DNA from 4 places in the Providencia sp. genome. Region 2 is predicted to be linked to each of the others. Evidence: predicted binding sites of a transcription regulator. Region 2 holds the regulator's gene; each other region holds the start of a gene.
What was found. The regulator CRP, encoded in region 2, controls carbon source genes, mostly activating them, when cyclic AMP is high. The targets are predictions, from matches to a motif close to ATGTGANNNNNNTCACAT.
Positions count from the first base shown of each region.

Region 1 (4,832 bases), on a different contig from region 2:
GGAGCACAAAATCTTTCTGCTTATATATGCGGGCAAGCTGGGTATGCGCGTCGTGTGATCACCCGTTATACAACGAACCCTCTATTTTTTAATCCACTGAGATTTATTCGTGGTGGACATCTTATCGACCTTGATTGGTTACTTGATACCATTGCCAAAGAGTTCCCTTTGCAGATGGATATTGGACTTGAAAAGATAAAATCAGGGCGTGAGTTCTATATGGGGACTAGCCGGAGCGATGATTTTTCAGCTGAATTTTTACAACCAGACGCTGATTCATGGCTTGATATTATTCGAGCATCAAGTGCTATTCCCGGTTTTTACCGCGATGGTGTCGAGCTTGCCGGCACGTTATATCATGACGGCGGAATTAGCGCGGCTATCCCAGTAGAGGAAGCTTATCGTCGCGGTGCAGATACGATTGTTGTTGTTAGGACGGTTCCTTCCCAAATGTATTTTACGCCAGAATGGGTAAAAAGAATGACTCGTTGGCTAGAAGGCGATAACAGCAACTTGCAACGTATGGCGGCAATGCTAAAAGTTCATCTGAAAAGTTACCGTAAAACGCAAGAATTTATTGAAAATCCACCAAACGATGTTCAGATATTTGAAATTTATCCACCAACGCCGCTTAAAAGTAGTGCATTGGGGAGTCGAATTGGCTCTTTGAATCAGGATTATCATACAGGAAGGCGCTGTGGGCGTTACTTTATTGCTGCTCTTGGTGCAAGTTTTGATAAACATGATTCTACTAATAATCGTTTCAGTCGGTTCATTGAAAAAAATATTTCTTATGAGCCACTAGATGATATCCCAGAACAAGATGATTTAGTACCTGCATTAGCCAGAGAAGCTATAGATTCTATTGAGTCACAAGTACTGCAAACAAGTGAACATCGTGATGGATAAGCTTTTAAATATTGCATCTCAAAAATTTATTGATACACATTGTCATTTTGATTTTCCGCCATTTAACCCGTTATGGTCTGATAGTTTGCAGCTCGCCAATCAGGCAGGGGTGAGCGATATCATCATTCCAACCGTTAGTTTAGATAACTTTGAACGAGTTTGGGAATTAGCTCATCAATACTCAGTATTGCATGCTGCAATGGGATTTCATCCGTTATATTTAAATGTGTTTAAAGATGAGCATTTAGATGTGCTCACCGATTTTCTTAATCAAAAAAGTAATAAATGTGTCGCTATTGGTGAAGTGGGTCTTGATCTTTATATGCAAGAACCGCTATTTGAGCGTCAGAAGTTGGTTTTATCGGCACAATTAAGATTGGCCAAACAATTTGATTTACCCGTTATTCTGCATTCGCGTAAAAGTCATGACCAATTGGCCGCCATGCTTCGTCGTTTAGATGTGCCTGCTAAAGGGGTTGTACATGGTTTTGCTGGAAGCCTTTCTCAAGCGCAGGCCTTTGTTAAATTAGGGTATTATATCGGTGTGGGCGGCACGATTACTTATGAGCGTGCAAATAAAACTCGCCAAGTTATGGCTGAATTGCCCCTAACGTCCCTTTTATTGGAAACCGATGCGCCTGATATGCCTGTCTCGGGCTTTCAGGGGGAACCCAATCGACCTGAGCGTATTGCTTTAATTTTTCGTTCTTTGTGCGAACTACGGCACGAATCTCCAGACGAAATTGCGCACCAACTTTATATTAACAGTTTAGCGTTATTTCATCTGAAACAATAAATGGCAATACCGACAAATAATTACCATGGTGAATTATTGTTTTGATTGGTTTTTTATGGAATAAGTGAATTTTTTGAATGCTTTAATGATACCAAGTTATTATCATTGATACAGCGAGTTCTGAGCTAAAGAGTACTCATCGTTTGAACATTACCTTATTTAATCCATGTAATAATTGCAGTTTTCTGTTTTATACTCGCTGCAATGGACATCATTTAATCCTTAATTCCTTGTAGAAAGGCATTTGGCCTTCCGCTTTTATTTAATTCAGTTATATTCTTTTTGGGGTTTTATATCCAATTTCAATTTTTCAACTATTCTTAGCTAAGCTAATTAATGATGTAGTAAGGTATCAAAAAGCCATTTGAGAGAATCAAGTTGAAGCTAAATAGCGTATAATGGCGATCTGATTCACACTTTTTATTTTAATAATGTAACGTTCAGTCGATTAATGTGATTTGTAGCACATAAATTAGCGCTGTTCCATGGTCAAATAGAGGCAAGTAAGCTGCTAATGGAACTGCTAGTTCTTAGAGTAACGTTACTCTAGGGTATCGTGCGGTGAGAAGGATCTCAGCTGCTTAGCTCGGAAAGAGTCCGGCTAGCATCTTTATGGAACAAGCCCGCTCGCCAACAAAGAACGTGTCGTTCTGAAGATAAACAACGTTGGAGAGTTATATGACTGATTTAAATGCGGCTGCGCAACGCGCACTGAACCTGATGGATTTAACCACTTTAAATGATGACGATACTGATGCTAAAGTCATTGCATTGTGTCATCAAGCTAAAAGCCCAGCAGGTAATACCGCTGCTATTTGTATTTACCCTCGCTTTATTCCTATTGCTCGTAAAACTTTACGTGAGCAAGGTACACCAGATATTCGCATTGCAACAGTAACCAATTTTCCGCACGGTAATGATGATATTGAAATTGCAGTAGCGGAAACTAAAGCAGCGATTGCTTATGGTGCAGATGATGTTGATGTGGTATTCCCATATCGCGCTCTGATTGCAGGTAATGAAAAAATTGGTTTTGATTTAGTGAAAGCTTGTAAAGAAGTTTGCGCTGCTAATAACGTATTACTGAAAGTTATTATTGAAACAGGCGAGCTAAAAGATGCGGCATTGATCCGTAAAGCGTCAGAAATTTCAATCAAAGCAGGCGCTGATTTTATTAAAACTTCAACAGGAAAAGTGCCTGTAAATGCAACGCTAGAAAGTGCCGAAATCATGATGCAAGTTATTCATGATATGGGTGTGGCTAAAACAGTTGGTTTTAAACCAGCTGGTGGCGTGCGTACTGCTGAAGAAGCTGCACAATACTTAGCATTAGCAGGTAGAATTTTAGGTGATGACTGGGCCGATAGCCGCCATTTCCGTTTTGGGGCATCAAGCTTACTGGCGAGTTTATTAAATACCCTCGGCTTTGATACTAAAAAATCAAGCAGCAGTTATTAATCGCCATTGCAATTTTACGCGCGCTATTATTCGCTATTAAAGTTGATAGCCGCGTAGTTATTGCCGATAAATTCTATTTGAATTGAGGAGTATATCGTGTTTTTAGCGCAAGAAATTATTCGTAAAAAACGTGATGGTAAGTCATTAAGTGAAGAAGAAATTCGCTTCTTTATTAATGGCGTGCGTGATAATTCGGTCTCAGAAGGTCAAATCGCTGCATTAGCGATGACGATTTATTTTAATGATATGACTATGCCAGAGCGTGTCGCATTGACACTGGCTATGCGTGATTCAGGTACGGTACTGAATTGGAAATCATTAAATCTCAATGGCCCATTGGTTGACAAACATTCAACTGGCGGTGTCGGTGACGTAACTTCGCTTATGTTGGGACCAATGGTGGCGGCTTGTGGCGGTTATGTGCCGATGATTTCGGGGCGTGGACTAGGTCATACAGGTGGTACGCTGGATAAACTCGAAGCTATTCCAGGTTTTGATATTTTCCCTGATGATGCGCGCTTTCGTGACATCATTACCAATGTCGGCGTGGCGATTATTGGTCAGACAAATTCTCTGGCTCCGGCGGATAAACGCTTTTATGCGACGCGCGATATTACCGCAACCGTTGACTCTATTCCTTTAATTACGGCTTCAATCTTAGGTAAAAAACTTGCCGAAGGTCTGGATGCATTAGTTATGGACGTCAAAGTCGGTTCTGGCGCATTTATGCCAACCTACGAAAAATCAGAGCAACTGGCTGAATCTATTGTTCAAGTGGCTAATGGCGCAGGTTGTAAAACAACAGCCTTGTTAACAGACATGAATGAAGTACTGGCCTCAAGCGCAGGTAATGCAGTTGAAGTTCGTGAAGCGGTACAGTTTCTAACAGGTGAATATCGCAACCCACGTTTGTATGAAGTGACCATGGCTCTTTGTGTTGAAATGCTAGTATCAGGTTCACTGGCTGCAAACCGAGAAGAAGCGCGCCAAAAATTACAAGCAGTACTGGATAACGGTAAAGCAGCTGAGATCTTTGGTCGTATGGTTGCAGCACAAAAAGGTCCAAGTGATTTTGTTGAAAATTACAGCAAATATCTACCAACAGCAGTGCTAAACAAAGCTGTTTATGCGCCAAAAGACGGTATCATCACACAGATGGATACCCGTGCGCTCGGTATGTCTGTTGTAACTTTAGGTGGAGGACGTCGTAAAGCGACAGATCCTATCGATTATAGCGTTGGTTTAAGTGATATCGCGGCTTTAGGCACTAAAGTTGATACGCAAACACCTCTTGCAATTATTCATGCTAACAGCGAAAAAGCATGGGAAGAGGCAGCTAAAGAAGTCCGTGATGCGATGATTATTGGTGATAAAGCGAGTGAAACAACACCAATGGTGTATCGTCAAATCAGCGAATAGACAATTTAGGTTCAAGCAGGTGTAAAGGCTTGCTATACCGCAGGAGAATAAATATGAAACGCACATTTATTATGGTTTTAGATTCCTTTGGGATCGGTGCTGCACATGATGCAGATAAATTCGGCGATGTAGGTGCAAACACACTTGGTCATATTGCAGATGCATGTGCTCGTGGTGAAGCTAATATTGGTCGTAAAGGCCCATTGCATTTACCTAATTTAACTAAACTCGGTTTAGGTAAGGCAGGGGA
Region 1 is NZ_JBQDNB010000001.1:381,171-386,002, reverse strand. Features, by position in the region: gene ACTH6U_RS01720 (patatin-like phospholipase family protein) at 1-909, shown strand, start outside; gene ACTH6U_RS01715 (TatD family hydrolase) at 902-1,705, shown strand; gene deoC (deoxyribose-phosphate aldolase) at 2,384-3,163, shown strand; gene deoA (thymidine phosphorylase) at 3,260-4,582, shown strand; gene deoB (phosphopentomutase) at 4,636-4,832, shown strand, end outside.
Region 1: a site for CRP is predicted at 2,157-2,174, ahead of deoC (deoxyribose-phosphate aldolase). Genes of this name have one in related genera too.

Region 2 (4,832 bases):
AAGTGTTTTTGGCATCGTGAATTTTTTTTTGATTTGTTCTTTTTCATCTATTGAGAGTTTTATTTTTTTAGGTATTTTACTTTTTAAAATAATAGTATTATTTTCTTTTTTTGTTTTTAACTGAGTATCTATTTCTTTTTCTGGGTTTTCATTATTAATAGATGTTGAGTCATTAGCATCATTAGCAGTTAATGTATAAAAGTTAGGGTTATACCTCAATAAATTTGAATTTATGAAAGTTGGTTCATAATCAATATTTAATTCATTGTCTACTGGTTTATTTTTAAACGTCAAATGGTCATCATAGCCAGAGTCCCAAGTTAGAGATTTGTTTTTATTTATAAAATCTTTCCCTTCAAACTTTTTATAGGCCTCATTAAAGTTAATTGGTTTTTTATCAATTAACCTTCTGTTGTTATTATGTCCATTTATATCTTTTTTAGTAATGAATGGGCTAGTTGGAATTTTTCCATTTTGACTTAAATTCATGAATTTTGATTGTGATGCTTTAAAGTCAATGGAATCAATAATTACATTTTTATTCCTTTTTTGTCTGCGTACTGAGTTTTCATAACTACAGGGAATTGTTTTTTTCTCTATTAACGGGTTTGATTTCTGTGAGGGTGTGACGCTATTTATTTCTTCATAAGTAGATGAATGATTATTTGATTGAATACTTGTGTTGGATGCTGTTCCAGTGTTTTTTGAAGTATTTAAATTCTCATTATATCTGTTGAGGTTATTTATATTTATAATCATATATTTTCCAGTAATCTATTAGTTAATTAGTTATGCTAATTATAGATAAGGTAAAGACTTTGATGATATAAATAAACGATTATTTATTTCTATGTGTATTTACTATCCCTAATATATTATCTGAATAATATTATTTCTATATGTATTTACTATGTCTAATGCGCCGTGTAAATAGTATAACGAAATAATATTGATTTTATTTATACTCTTTAATTTAGGTATTTTTTTCATTCTAAAAAACAACCTTATATCAGTGATATAAGGTTGTTTTTAAATAGTAGCCTAGCCAATCAAGCTAGGCCAGAATATAAATTATCGAGTCCCGTAGACGACTATCGTTTTACCATGTGCAGATATCAGATTTTGATCTTCTAGCATTTTTAGGATACGACCGACAGTTTCACGTGAACAACCTACTATTTGACCAATTTCCTGACGTGTAATTTTGATTTGCATTCCGTCTGGGTGAGTCATAGCATCTGGTTGTTTGGCTAAATTTAACAGTGTTTGAGCAATACGTCCGGTGACATCTAGAAAAGCGAGGTTACCCACTTTTTCAGAAGTCGTTTGTAGGCGACTTGCCATTTGTGCAGAAAGGCGCATAAGGATATCAGGGTTAACCTGAATCAGTTGGCGGAATTTTTTATAAGATATTTCAGCGACTTCGCAGGCTACTTTTGCACGAACCCACGCTGTACGCTCTTGACCTTCTTCGAATAACCCAAGCTCACCAATGAAATCTCCTTGATTTAGGTAGGAGAGAATCATTTCTTTGCCTTCTTCATCTTTGATTAAAACAGCCACTGAACCTTTCACGATATAGTAAAGGGTTTCTGCTTTTTCACCTTGATGGATCAGTGTGCTTTTTGATGGATACTTATGAATATGGCAGTGTGACAAAAACCATTCAAGAGTAGGGTCTGTTTGTGGCTTGCCGAGAACCATTAGCGTTATCCTCTGTATGTTATTGCAGCCATTCAAAAAAGCGTGCTAGAAGGGCTGTCTTTAAAGTCACTAGCTTAGCATATTAGTTTACCTTATCTACTCTAATTAATACATGCAGCAGATATGAAGTAAGTTAATATCGACACTATAATATGATCAATTAAAACGTTGAGTCTTGATCTTAATCCTATCAACTAAGTATTGTTTGTAGCACATTCAATCCAGAAAGTCTCGCCTGTATCGCTTCAGCTAAATAAAGCTGATGTAATATTGGCTATATCTATGGAACAATGTGTTTCTGAAGATTATTTTTTCAAGGGGAATAACAATGGAAGCAAGAGTTAAATGGGTTGAAGGACTCTCTTTTTTAGGTGAGTCAGCATCTGGGCATCAAGTGATGATGGATGGAAATGCAGGTGACAAAGCGCCTAGCCCAATGGAAATGGTATTAATGGCCGCTGGAGGCTGTAGTGCAATTGATGTCGTTTCTATCTTACAAAAAGGCCGTAATGATATTATGGATTGTGAGGTGAAATTAACTTCGCAGCGTCGCGATGAAGCACCTCGTTATTTTACTCACATTAACTTGCACTTTATTGTAACAGGTCATGAATTAACAGAAAAAGCGGTTGAGCGCGCGGTTCAACTTTCGGCGGAAAAATATTGTTCAGTGGCGTTGATGTTAGAAAAAGCGGTTGAAGTGACACACAGCTTTGAAATTAAAAACTAATAATAAGTTTAATTTTTGCCTATTTATTTTAATAACTGATGCTTGTTTTATTTATTGGTAAGCATCAGTTATTTAGAACAGTGATAAGTTAATCTTGTTTTTGTGTAATTAACTTTTCAACTAATGGGGTCATAATTAGTTCCATGGCTAAGCCAAGTTTGCCACCGGGCACGACAATGGTATTTATTGCCGAAATAAATGAGCCGCTTATCATTGATAATAAATAGGGGAAATCAATCTGTTTGAGTCCGCGAAAACGGATCACAATAAAACTTTCATCTTGTGACGGAATCGCTTTGGCTGAAAATGGGTTAGAGGTATCGACGGTAGGGACTCGTTGGAAATTGATATGAGTGCGTGAAAATTGAGGCGTAATATAATTAATATAGTCTCCCATCGAGCGAACAACCGAGTCCATGACCGCTTCTCGAGAATGCCCACGTTCTGTTGTATCGCGGATTAATTTTTGAATCCATTCCAAATTCACAATAGGCACAACACCGACAAGCAAATCGACGTGCTGGGCGACATCGTGCTCTGGCGTGACTATTCCACCATGTAATCCCTCGTAGAATAAAACATCTGTGTTCTCAGTGAAAGGCTCCCAAGGTGTGAATATACCCGGTTGTAGGCCATAAGGAACTGCCTCATCGTAAGTGTGGAGATATTTACGCGATTGTCCGTGTCCTGTCTGACTATAATCGACTAAAGTTTGCTCTAAGAGTGCGAAGTCATTGGCTTCTGGACCAAAGTAGCTAATGTGACGCCCTTGCTCTCTGGCCTTGCGGATTGCCATATCCATTTCAGGTCGGGTATAGCGATGAAAGCTATCGCCTTCAAGTGTTGCGGGCTGAATGTTTAATTGATGGAAGATTTTACGAAAAGCTTGGCTGGTTGATGTTGTTCCAGCACCACTTGAACCGGTAACTGCGATAATTGGATGCTTTTTCGACATAGTGGTCTCCCTGCGTTGCGCTTTTGGCCACTATTTTAATAAACAGCGAACGAAGCGGGTTTACGGGCGGAATTGGTTGTTAGGCATGAAGTTAATTGATTCATGCAGTTCAGACCAGACTAGCACAATTTCGCCAGAAACTAACTGGCGTTTCACATCATCAACCTTATCTTGCAAGCTTTTTTCATGGCTTCCGTAATCAGTGCCTTCGCGTAACACATAGCTTTCTATTAGGTTATCAAGTGTTTCGGGGGCTAACTCTTGCCAAGGGATTAACATTGTTTTTTCTCATTTAAATAGGGTGCTAACCACTGCGGAATTCGTGTTTCTAACCACATTTGTGGCTTTCTAAAACTACCACCAACAAAACCAACATGGCCACCGTGTTCTGTCATTTGGTATTCAATGTTATGGGGTAAATGACTTAAATCAGGCACAACTTCGGGAGCCATAAATGGGTCGTCTTTAGCATGAATAATCAGCGTTGGTTTGGTGATTTGCGACAATTTTGGTAATGCGCTGCATTTTTGATAGTAATCCGTTGCATCATCAAATCCATGAATGCGTGCAGTAATGACATCATCGAACTCACGAATGCGTTTGAGTTGTTTCAGTTGCAATAAATTCAATGGTAAAGACCCCGGATAGCGCACCAATTTACGCGTTGCATTGCGTTTCAAACCATTCAATAAATAGCGCTGATAAAACTGTGAGAGACCTTTTTCCATGCGTAAAGAGCAGGCTTCTAGCATTAATGGTGCGGAGACAACTACCGCGGCGTCAAGGTCAGCATTCTCACCATTTTCAGCGAGATAACAGGCTAGCATGTTGCCCCCAAGCGAGTAACCGACCGCCGCTGTTGGCACATTGCCCCAAGTTTGTTTTAACCAATGTAAGAAATAGCGTGCATCACTGGTTTCACCTGAATGATAAATTCGGCTTTGACGATTAGGTTCACCACTACAACCTCGAAAGTGCATAACAACACCAAGCCAGCCTTGTTTTTGCGCACTTTCAAGCATTCCGTGTGCATAAGGGCTTTTAAAATTCCCTTCTAGGCCGTGAAAAATAACTAAGCGGGGCTTATGGCTTGCCAGCTCAGGTTTTTCACTCCAAGCGAGATCGATAAAATCGCCATCGGGCAATTCTAGTCGTTGCCAAGTCGGTTTGATTTTCGGCGTTCGACGAAAAATCCTTGGCAATAAGGTTTGGAGATGTGGATTTTTAGCCCAATTGATAGGACGGAAATTTTCTGACATAGCCTTATTTAATTTCTTAGAACTCTTGTGAGGCACATAACATACTGTTATTTTTTTGTGATGCAAGTGTGCAAGTTTAAGTTGAGGATTAGATTATAAATGACACTGGGGCTTATTTTTTCTCTTTTTACGTTTTTATTCATTGCGGCGGTGACACCCGGCCCTAACAATATGTTATTAACAT
Region 2 is NZ_JBQDNB010000036.1:29,823-34,654, reverse strand. Features, by position in the region: gene ACTH6U_RS19580 (hypothetical protein) at 1-759, opposite strand, end outside; gene crp (cAMP-activated global transcriptional regulator CRP) at 1,072-1,704, opposite strand; gene ACTH6U_RS19570 (OsmC family protein) at 2,033-2,434, shown strand; gene ACTH6U_RS19565 (phosphoribulokinase) at 2,523-3,389, opposite strand; gene ACTH6U_RS19560 (YheU family protein) at 3,450-3,668, opposite strand; gene ACTH6U_RS19555 (hydrolase) at 3,662-4,648, opposite strand; gene ACTH6U_RS19550 (LysE family translocator) at 4,748-4,832, shown strand, end outside.

Region 3 (4,832 bases), on a different contig from region 2:
ATGTCAGGCTTTATGGACATCAGCTGCAATCATCGAAGATACAGTTGAGCGTTTAAAAGCACAAATTGGTGATGACCATGTATTGCTGGCACTGTCAGGTGGTGTCGATTCTTCGGTAACAGCATTGTTATTGAACCGCGCCATTGGCAAGCGTTTGACCTGTGTATTCGTTGATAACGGTTTATTGCGCCTAAATGAAGCAGATCAAGTGATGGAAATGTTTGAAGGTAAATTTGACCTAAACATTATTCATGCGAAAGCAGAAGATCGTTTTCTTAATGCACTAAAAGGTATTAGCGATCCTGAAGCTAAACGTAAAAAAATCGGTCATGTTTTTATTGAAGTTTTCGATGAAGAATCATCAAAATTACCGCAAATAAAATGGTTAGCACAGGGGACTATTTACCCTGATGTTATTGAATCTGCTGCATCAGCAACAGGTAAAGCGCATGTTATTAAATCACACCATAATGTTGGCGGATTACCAGATGACATGAAACTGGGTCTGGTTGAACCATTAAAAGAGCTGTTCAAAGACGAAGTGCGTAAAATTGGTCTTGAATTAGGTCTGCCATATGACATGTTATATCGCCATCCGTTCCCAGGCCCAGGTCTTGGTGTTCGAGTATTAGGTGAAGTGAAGAAAGAGTATTGTGATTTACTCCGTCGCGCAGATGCTATCTTTATTGAAGAGCTGCACAAAGCTGATTTGTATAATAAAGTTAGCCAAGCTTTCACTGTATTCTTACCAGTTCGTTCTGTCGGTGTAATGGGTGATGGCCGTAAATATGATTGGGTTGTTTCATTGCGTGCAGTAGAAACTGTTGATTTCATGACCGCTCATTGGGCGCATTTACCTTATGATTTCCTTGGTCGTGTCTCTAACCGCATCATCAATGAGGTTACAGGTATTTCAAGGGTAGTCTATGATATTAGTGGCAAGCCACCTGCGACAATTGAGTGGGAATAATCCTCCAATAAGAACTCACTGGCACTGATAGCAAGAGATAGTATAAGCCCATGTAAAAATGGGCTTTTTTATTGGTGCTAAATATGTTTATGACACCTTTATTAATCTATAGGGAAATGTAAGGTATTATTCATGAGTCATATAGCTGATAGTGTAGAATACGATTAATCATGTTGTCATGCATAAATAGGCAAATTCGCGATGAAGAAATACGAAGAACTTGTTCAAGATATCATTAGTAAAATTTGCCAAGGTATTATTACGGTAAAGCTATTACCTGAACGAGAGTTAGCCGAAAAATATGAAATTTCACGGTTTTCAGTTAGAAAAGCATTAGCCAAACTTGAAGCAATTGGCGTTATAAAATCAAAATTAGGTTCTGGTTATTTTGTTAATACGGCAATTATTAATAAACCGCTTATTTATAACTCGGTGACTGAAAATAAATTTGGGGAGATATCCTATAAAAAAATCAAACTCAATAAACGTTTACCGACTCCCCATGAAATACAAGTATTCTCAATTAATAATGATGAATATCTTTGGCATATAAAACGGTTACGTTTAATTCAAGGTAAAGTGACACAAATTGAAGAGACTAAGCTACCCGTTAAAATATTTACCCATATTTCGAATGAAGTCATTGAAAGTTCGTTGCAAAAACATGTTCTTTCATTGGGATTAGAAATTGATAGTTATTTAACAAGCTATCGAGCAATTAATTTATCAAAGGAAGATGCCGTATTACTTGACTGTAAGCGTTCTAGTGCCGCAATGAATATCACCAATAGAGGTTTTCTGAAAACAGGTGAGGTTTTTGTTGTGAGCGATATTATCGATATCAATTATCAATGTACTTATTACACTCAATTTAATACAGAAAGTCTTAACTACAGAGATAAAAATGGCCACTAATTATGTGGCCATTGCATAATTATGGTGTGTGGATTGTTCCGTCAGGAAGGCGGCTTTGGGTCCATTCATGAGGGCGATATTCAACAGGAAAATCCTTCGCTGCATTCACATCCATTTCAACACCTATCCCATTTAGTTCAGTCGCGTAGAGATAACCATTTTTTGGTTCTACAGCATTAGGAAATACGCGTAATGTGTTCGGTTTATAAGTCACATGCTCTTGAATAGCGGCATTATGCAAGTGTACGTTTAGATGAGTATTCACTGCTGCGCCAATAGGCGTCATATCCGGTGGACAATGCCAAGCAACGCGAACACCAAACGTTGCACACAAATGAGCGAGCTTTAAGGCTGGAGTGATACCGCCAATTTGCGAAACATGGCAACGAATAAAATCGACTCTACGGTTAATAATAAGTGCTTTCCACTCTTCTGGATTATTAAATAATTCACCTAAGGCTAGGGATACACTCGATTGACTACGAATATTATCTAGCCATTCGGTTTGGTTTGGTGGCAGGATATCTTCAATAAAATAAGGGCTATATTGCTCAACATTTTTGGCAAATTGTATGGCCTGATTTGGAAATAATCGTTCATGCACATCGTGTAAAATATGAAATGATTTTCCATATTTAGCCCGTAAATTCTTGAACATCTCTAGGGTATTGTCTATGTATTGGTCCTGATCAAAATATGAACCAGCTGTTGATGTTTCTGGGGTGTGCATATCAGTCGGTATACCACCATAAAACCCAAGTTGGCAGCGAATATGTTTATAACCTTGAGCGAGGTATTTATCGACTTGCTGATATAATCCTTCCATCGTATCACTGGTTGCGTGAGTATATACTTGAATAGCATCTCTCGATTTACCCCCCCATAACTGATGTAAAGGCATATTGGCTAATTTTGCTTTTATATCCCAAAGTGCCATATCAACACCTGAAATTGCATTATTGATGACAGGACCGTTACGCCAATAAGAATTAACCATCATCATTTGCCAGAGGTCTTCAATATTATTTGCATTTTTACCGATTAATAATGGTTTTAAATATTCATCTACTATTGTTTTTACGGCGAGGGGTCTCTGTTGAAAGGTTGCACAACCAAATCCAGTTAGTCCAGAATCAGTTTCAACGATCACTGTGATGAGATTATGTCTATCTGGTTTAGTAATTATGCATTTAATATCTGAAATTATATTTATGTTCACTTTTAACATCCTCTGGCTAACTGAATCTGCTTATGTAACAGCGAATAAATATAGATTTCAAGAGGCAAATTTAATTTAAAATTAACTGGTTCGATACGGTATAGGATTAGGCAATAAAAACGTACCAATTGATAAAAATAATCTAATTTTATTATTTCGTAGGGCTTAATGTGATGAAAATCACATATCTACTGATTGGATAATTATCGCTAATGGATAATATGAGCAAATGATAATAAATAAATAGGACAATATAATGTCATTGCCAGGTACCAATAAGCCAATTAAAGAAACATCAGCAGTAAATAAAGATGCTTTTAAGGCAACATTAGAGCAACTTATCGCGACATTAGGCGGTAACGCAAATATTGAAAATATTACCCATTGTATGACGCGTTTGCGTTTTAAATTAATCGATGAATCACTGATAAATAAAGAAAGGCTAGAAAGCATTCAAGGTGTAAAAGGTGTTGTGATTGCTCAAGGGCAAATCCAGGTGGTTATTGGTGTTGAAGTTGAAAAATGGTTTAATGCACTGACTGATGTCAGTTCAGCTACAGATGAAAAAATAGAACATAAGGGCGTACAAAAGAAAGGGCAATTATTTCAAAATGCCATGCAAGTTGTTGCTGGGATTTTTGGCCCCGTAGTTCCTGCGATAGCAGGATCTGGTATGTTAATGGGGCTGTTATCGGGACTGATTGCAACCAAGGTTATTTCTGAGACATCAGACACTGTATTTTTCTTTAGATCTATTTCTGTTGCCGTATTTTTCTTCTTACCTATGTTAGTTTCATTCTCTGCGGCTAAAGTCTTTAAAGTGAATGAATATATTGCATTAGCCGTTGCAGCAGCAATGATGGCTCCGAAATTAGTTGAAAAAGCGGGGCAGCTTTCTGCTGCGGGTAGTTCCCCTGAACTATCTGTATTCGGTTTTGTACCAATTGAATTATTGAATTATGGTGGTGCGATTGTTCCTGCTATTTTAGCCGTTTGGGTGCTTTCAAAAATTACACCATTAGTTGATAAATTAGTTCCTGCATCGGCCAAGCCTGTATTCACGCCGTTATTAGCTTTTACTGTAACATCTACAGTTGTGTTATCTGTTGTTGCACCCGCGGGTATGTGGCTTAGCAACGGCGCAGGTTGGGTAGTGAGCTCTCTACTTGATGTATCACCGACTTTAACTGGTTTTGTATTCGGGTTAACTCGCCCAATTACCATTGTATTTGGTATTCATCACAGTATGACGCCTATCAGCTTAAATAACTTTGCACTATATGGGAAAGATTTACTGATGCCTATCATGTGCTTAGGCAATTTAGCGATTGCTGGCGCGACGATGGCAGTGTGGTACAAACAGCGTAAAATTGCCTCAAAAGAGCAATCGTCAATTACCTTAGGCTCTGGTATCACCGCAATATTAGGGATTACAGAACCCGCATTATTCGGTGTATTGACTAAATATACTAAAGCACTATTCATGGCGAGTTTAGCGACGGGGATATTCGGAGCAATTTCGGTGACTCTTGATACTCATTTAACTAGCTACATTCTTTCGTCCGTCTTTAGTTTACCTGCCTATCTTGCTGGTGGGACTCAGAACTTTATTCAAGCAGTCCTTGGAGTCTGTGGTGTATTTGCGCTGTCTTTTATATTAACAACCATGTTCGTCCGAGTAGATAATAAATAGTTTAAGTGATAGGAAGATAGGGGCTTACTGAGGTA
Region 3 is NZ_JBQDNB010000009.1:53,415-58,246, reverse strand. Features, by position in the region: gene guaA (glutamine-hydrolyzing GMP synthase) at 1-970, shown strand, start outside; gene ACTH6U_RS09335 (GntR family transcriptional regulator) at 1,172-1,885, shown strand; gene ACTH6U_RS09330 (enolase C-terminal domain-like protein) at 1,905-3,113, opposite strand; gene ACTH6U_RS09325 (PTS transporter subunit EIIC) at 3,361-4,797, shown strand.
Region 3: a site for CRP is predicted at 3,273-3,290, ahead of ACTH6U_RS09330 (enolase C-terminal domain-like protein). Genes of this name have one in related genera too.

Region 4 (4,832 bases), on a different contig from region 2:
CGGCTCGCGTTGAAATTCGTGGTGAAGTTTTTATGCCACAAAAAGGATTTGAAGCCTTAAATGAACTCGCACGTAAAACCGATGGGAAAGTCTTTGCTAATCCACGAAATGCAGCCGCAGGTTCATTGCGTCAGCTTGATCCTCGCATCACAGCTAAAAGGCCACTGACTTTTTATTGTTATGGTGTTGGGTTGGTGGAAGGAAATACCTTACCAGACACTCATTATGAGCGTTTAATGCAGTTCAAGGCATGGGGTTTGCCGGTGAGTGACTATGTGCAGTTGCGTGTAGGGCATCAGGCCGTATTAGATTTTTATCATGAAATTGAGCAAGTTCGCCCTCAGTTAGGTTTTGATATCGATGGCGTAGTGATTAAAGTTAATTCAATCGCGCTGCAAGAAGAGCTCGGTTTCGTATCGCGAGCACCTCGTTGGGCTACAGCATTTAAGTTTCCTGCTCAAGAGCAGATGACTTTACTTAAAGATGTTGAGTTCCAAGTTGGTCGAACAGGTGCAATAACACCCGTTGCGCGTCTTGAACCTGTGCAAGTGGCGGGGGTCATGGTCAGCAATGCAACCTTACACAATGCAGATGAAATTGAGCGCTTAGGTGTTCATATTGGTGATACTGTTGTGATCCGCCGGGCAGGGGATGTTATTCCACAGATTGTTAGTGTGGTGATGAGTGAACGCCCAGCCGATAGCCGCGCAATTGTATTTCCAACCCATTGCCCTGTTTGTGGTTCTGATGTGGAACGAGTTGAAGGCGAGGCGGTTGCACGCTGTACAGCAGGCCTTGTGTGTGGCGCGCAGCGTAAAGAAGCACTAAAACATTTTGTTTCTAGACGTGCTATGGATGTTGATGGCATGGGTGACAAAATCATTGATCAACTGGTTGAGAAAGAATACGTCAAAACACCGGCCGATCTATATCAGCTTAGCGCCGGTAAATTGACAGGTCTTGATAGAATGGGGCCAAAATCAGCTCAAAAACTTATTGATGCGCTTGAAAAATCGAAACAAACTACATTAGCGCGTTTTATTTATGCGCTCGGTATTCGGGAAGTCGGGGAAGCCACAGCAGCAAATCTTGCAGCTCATTATCATACTCTCGATGCGCTGATCGCTGCCGATGAAGATTCGTTAAAAACGGTACAAGATGTTGGCCATGTAGTGGCTAAGCATGTGGTGAATTTTTTCCGTGAAGAGCACAATCAGGCGGTGATTGCTGATTTAGTCGCTAAAGCTAATATTCAATGGCCAGAAGTTAAAGTGGTTAATAGTGAAGAAATTGATAGCCCGTTTGCCGGAAAAACGGTGGTATTGACTGGTTCAATGAATATTTTAACCCGTGATGAAGCAAAAGATAAATTGATAGCTTTAGGGGCAAAAGTTGCCGGTAGTGTATCCAAGAAAACAGATATGGTGATCGCAGGTGAAGCCGCCGGTTCTAAATTGGCGAAAGCGATTGAGCTTGGTATTAAAGTTATTGATGAAGAAGAATTGATTAATTTGCTCAATCTCTAGTTGTGAACTATATTTCTACACGGTGGCTATTGCCTTTATTTGGGTAATGGCTCACTGAGTTAATCTGATAAATCTTAATTCCGTTCTTGAAATGTGATCTGCCCCTTCTTTTTACAAAATACTCCTTCTTGGTTTTCATTTAAATGTGACATTCATCGCATTTAAATGTTACTTATTACATAGAATACGCACATAGACTGAATCTTAAATTTGTTGGAGTGGTAAATGACCTCGATCCTGCATTTCGTTTTATCCTTAGTAGTAATAGCCGCCCTTGCTATTTTAGCAAGTAGTAACCGTAAAGGGATCCGTCCTCGCTATGTGGTTCAACTACTTGTCATTCAAATTGCATTGGCATATTTGTTCCTTAAGTCGAATATTGGTGAATCCTTTGTTCTTGGTGTAGCGGGGGTATTTACCCATCTACTCGGATATGCGGCCGAAGGGACTAAATTTATTTTTGGTGGAATGATTGAAGGCAACTTAGCATTCTTCTTCTTACAAGTACTGTGCCCAATCATCTTCATTTCGGCATTGATCGGTATTTTACAACACATCAAAATCTTACCTATTATTATTCGCTTTATTGGTACCGTTTTATCAAAAGTGAATGGCATGGGTAAACTTGAGTCATTTAATGCTGTGAGCTCATTATTACTTGGCCAATCTGAAAACTTTATTGCTTATAAAGATCAGCTAAGCAGAATGTCAGAACGCAGAATGTACACCATGGCAGCAACTGCAATGTCAACGGTATCAATGTCTATCGTTGGTGCTTATATGACTATGCTAGAGCCTCGTTTCGTTGTTGCAGCATTGGTGCTTAACATGTTCGGTACCTTCGTTGTTCTATCATTAATCAATCCGTACTCACCTGAAGGTGAAGAAGATATTCAAATGATCAACTTACATGAAGGTCAAACCTTCTTTGAAATGTTGGGTGAATATATTCTTGCAGGCTTCAAAGTTGCGATGATAGTTTCTGCAATGTTGATTGGTTTCATTGCATTGATTGCAATGATTAATGGTATTTTCTCTGCTATTTTTGGTATCGATTTCCAAACTATGTTGGGTTATGTTTTCTATCCATTCGCATGGATATTAGGTATTCCAGCAGATGAGGCCCTGCAAGTAGGCGGCATCATGGCAGTTAAGATGGTAACAAATGAATTCGTGGCAATGGATGGCTTACAAGCAATCGCAGCGGGTCTATCTGAACGTTCTGTCGGTATATTGTCTGTATTCTTAGTCTCTTTTGCTAACTTCTCCTCTATCGGTATTATCGCTGGTGCAATTAAAGGTTTGGACGAAAAACAAGGTAATACAGTGGCACGTTTTGGACTGAAATTACTGTACGGTTCAACTTTAGTCAGCTTCTTGTCAGCCGCGGTAGTTGGATTGATTTTGTAAAACACAAATAAGTGTTAAAGTAAAAAACGGCGTTCATCTGAATGCCGTTTTTTTATTGTGGGAGACAAAATGGAAAAGCAAGATCTGATAGATATGGCAAATACCTATATGCCTTTTGGCAAATATAAAGGATGCATATTGATTGATTTGCCAGAGGAATATCTATTATGGTTTTATAAAAAAGGTGAATTTCCAGCTGGGCGTTTAGGACAACTGATGGAGATGGCGTTAGGATTAAAAATAGAAGGGCTAGATGGCCTTGTAAAGCCACTTAAGCGCAAGTAAGCAGTTACTGCTTACTTATGACCTAATGCGCTTGTAACCTTATTAGCGAGGGAAATAAAGAGCACTTGTTCTTCTTCGGTGAGAGCCTGTTGTATTTTCATCGCATTCTCTGTACGCCCTGTTGCTGCTCGTTGTAAAAAATCCTGTCCTGCATCTGTAAGGTGAGTGATAAATTCTCGTTTATCTTGTTTTGATTGGTATTGACTCACAAAATCATATGACTTCAAAACACGTAAAAATTTAGATAAATTTTGTCGTGAGATACCAAGTAGTTGACTTAATTGCCCCGGTGTCAAATCGCCTTTCAGACGTAATATCTCAAGTACATCATACTGACCCCAAGTGACTTGCTCCGGTGTAAAACTTATTCGGCGTGCGACAAGGGTACATTGTAGCAATGACAATGCATCTTCAAGCTTATTAGACATAATTGCCTCTCTATTATTCTTTATTTAAGTATAACGACATTGTAAACATAAAACGAGTGATTGATTAACTTTAGTTAATCAAATATAGTCAATGAAATATAATTAACTAAAGTTAATCATGTGGGGGTTAAGAAATGCAAGATTTTACGAATAAGATAGCGATGGTAACGGGAGCGTCAACAGGGGTAGGGGAAGGAATCGCACAATATTTATATCTATGCGGCGCAACAGTGATCATCACAGGACGTCACAAAGGGTCATTGATTGAAGCGGCTAAGAGAATCGATGAAAAACAACAAAAAGTTATTCCAATGGTCATGGATGTGACCGATGCTGAAGCCTTTAAGGCGACAATAAACGCCATTGAGAAGCAACTCGGTGGATTGCATTACTTGGTGAATAATGCAGGGGTTACCGGCCCTCATGGCGTATCTGTGGAAGACTACCCATTAGAAGCTTGGCATGAAGTGATTAATACCGATATTAACGGTACATTTTACGGCTTGAAATACGGTATTCCGGCTATCATACGCAGTGGTGGTGGCGCAGTTGTTAATTTATCAGCCTGTAATGGTGTCGTCGGGATAGCGGGCATTGCACCTTATACTGCGGCGAAACATGCGGTAGTAGGTTTAACGCGCTCAACGGCGCTAGAGTATGCTAAAAAAGGAGTTAGAGTTAATGCTATTGGTCCCGGTTATGTGGAGACGCCAAATATTGCTGCATTACCACAAGCCACACAGGCGTGGATGGCATCAACCCATCCGATGGGCCGTATGGCACAGCGAGACGAAATAGCTAAGACGGTTGGATTTTTATTATCCGAAGACAGTAGCTTTATTACTGGCGCATTTATTCCTATTGATGGTGGTTATACTGCACAGTGATACACATAGGATTAAATATAGAACGCAGTATTGCATCGTTAATTTTAGGGAATTTTAAATCAGGAAGGCTTATAAAATAGTGGTGGAGCTAAGCGGGATCGAACCGCTGACCTCTTGCATGCCATGCAAGCGCTCTCCCAGCTGAGCTATAGCCCCAATTTGTTGATTTTTGCTGTATTTAAATTCAGGTTTAAATACGAGCCATCTAATAGGGAATTAGATGGTGGAGCTAAGCGGGATCGAACCGCTGACCTCTTGCATGCCATGCAAGCGCTCTCCCAGCTGAGCTATAGCCC
Region 4 is NZ_JBQDNB010000011.1:2,127-6,958, reverse strand. Features, by position in the region: gene ligA (NAD-dependent DNA ligase LigA) at 1-1,526, shown strand, start outside; gene ACTH6U_RS10540 (NupC/NupG family nucleoside CNT transporter) at 1,752-2,936, shown strand; gene ACTH6U_RS10535 (DUF3820 family protein) at 3,006-3,221, shown strand; gene ACTH6U_RS10530 (MarR family winged helix-turn-helix transcriptional regulator) at 3,233-3,649, opposite strand; gene ACTH6U_RS10525 (SDR family NAD(P)-dependent oxidoreductase) at 3,784-4,536, shown strand; tRNA gene ACTH6U_RS10520 (tRNA-Ala) at 4,617-4,692, opposite strand; tRNA gene ACTH6U_RS10515 (tRNA-Ala) at 4,758-4,832, opposite strand, start outside.
Region 4: a site for CRP is predicted at 1,670-1,687, ahead of ACTH6U_RS10540 (NupC/NupG family nucleoside CNT transporter). Genes of this name have one in related genera too.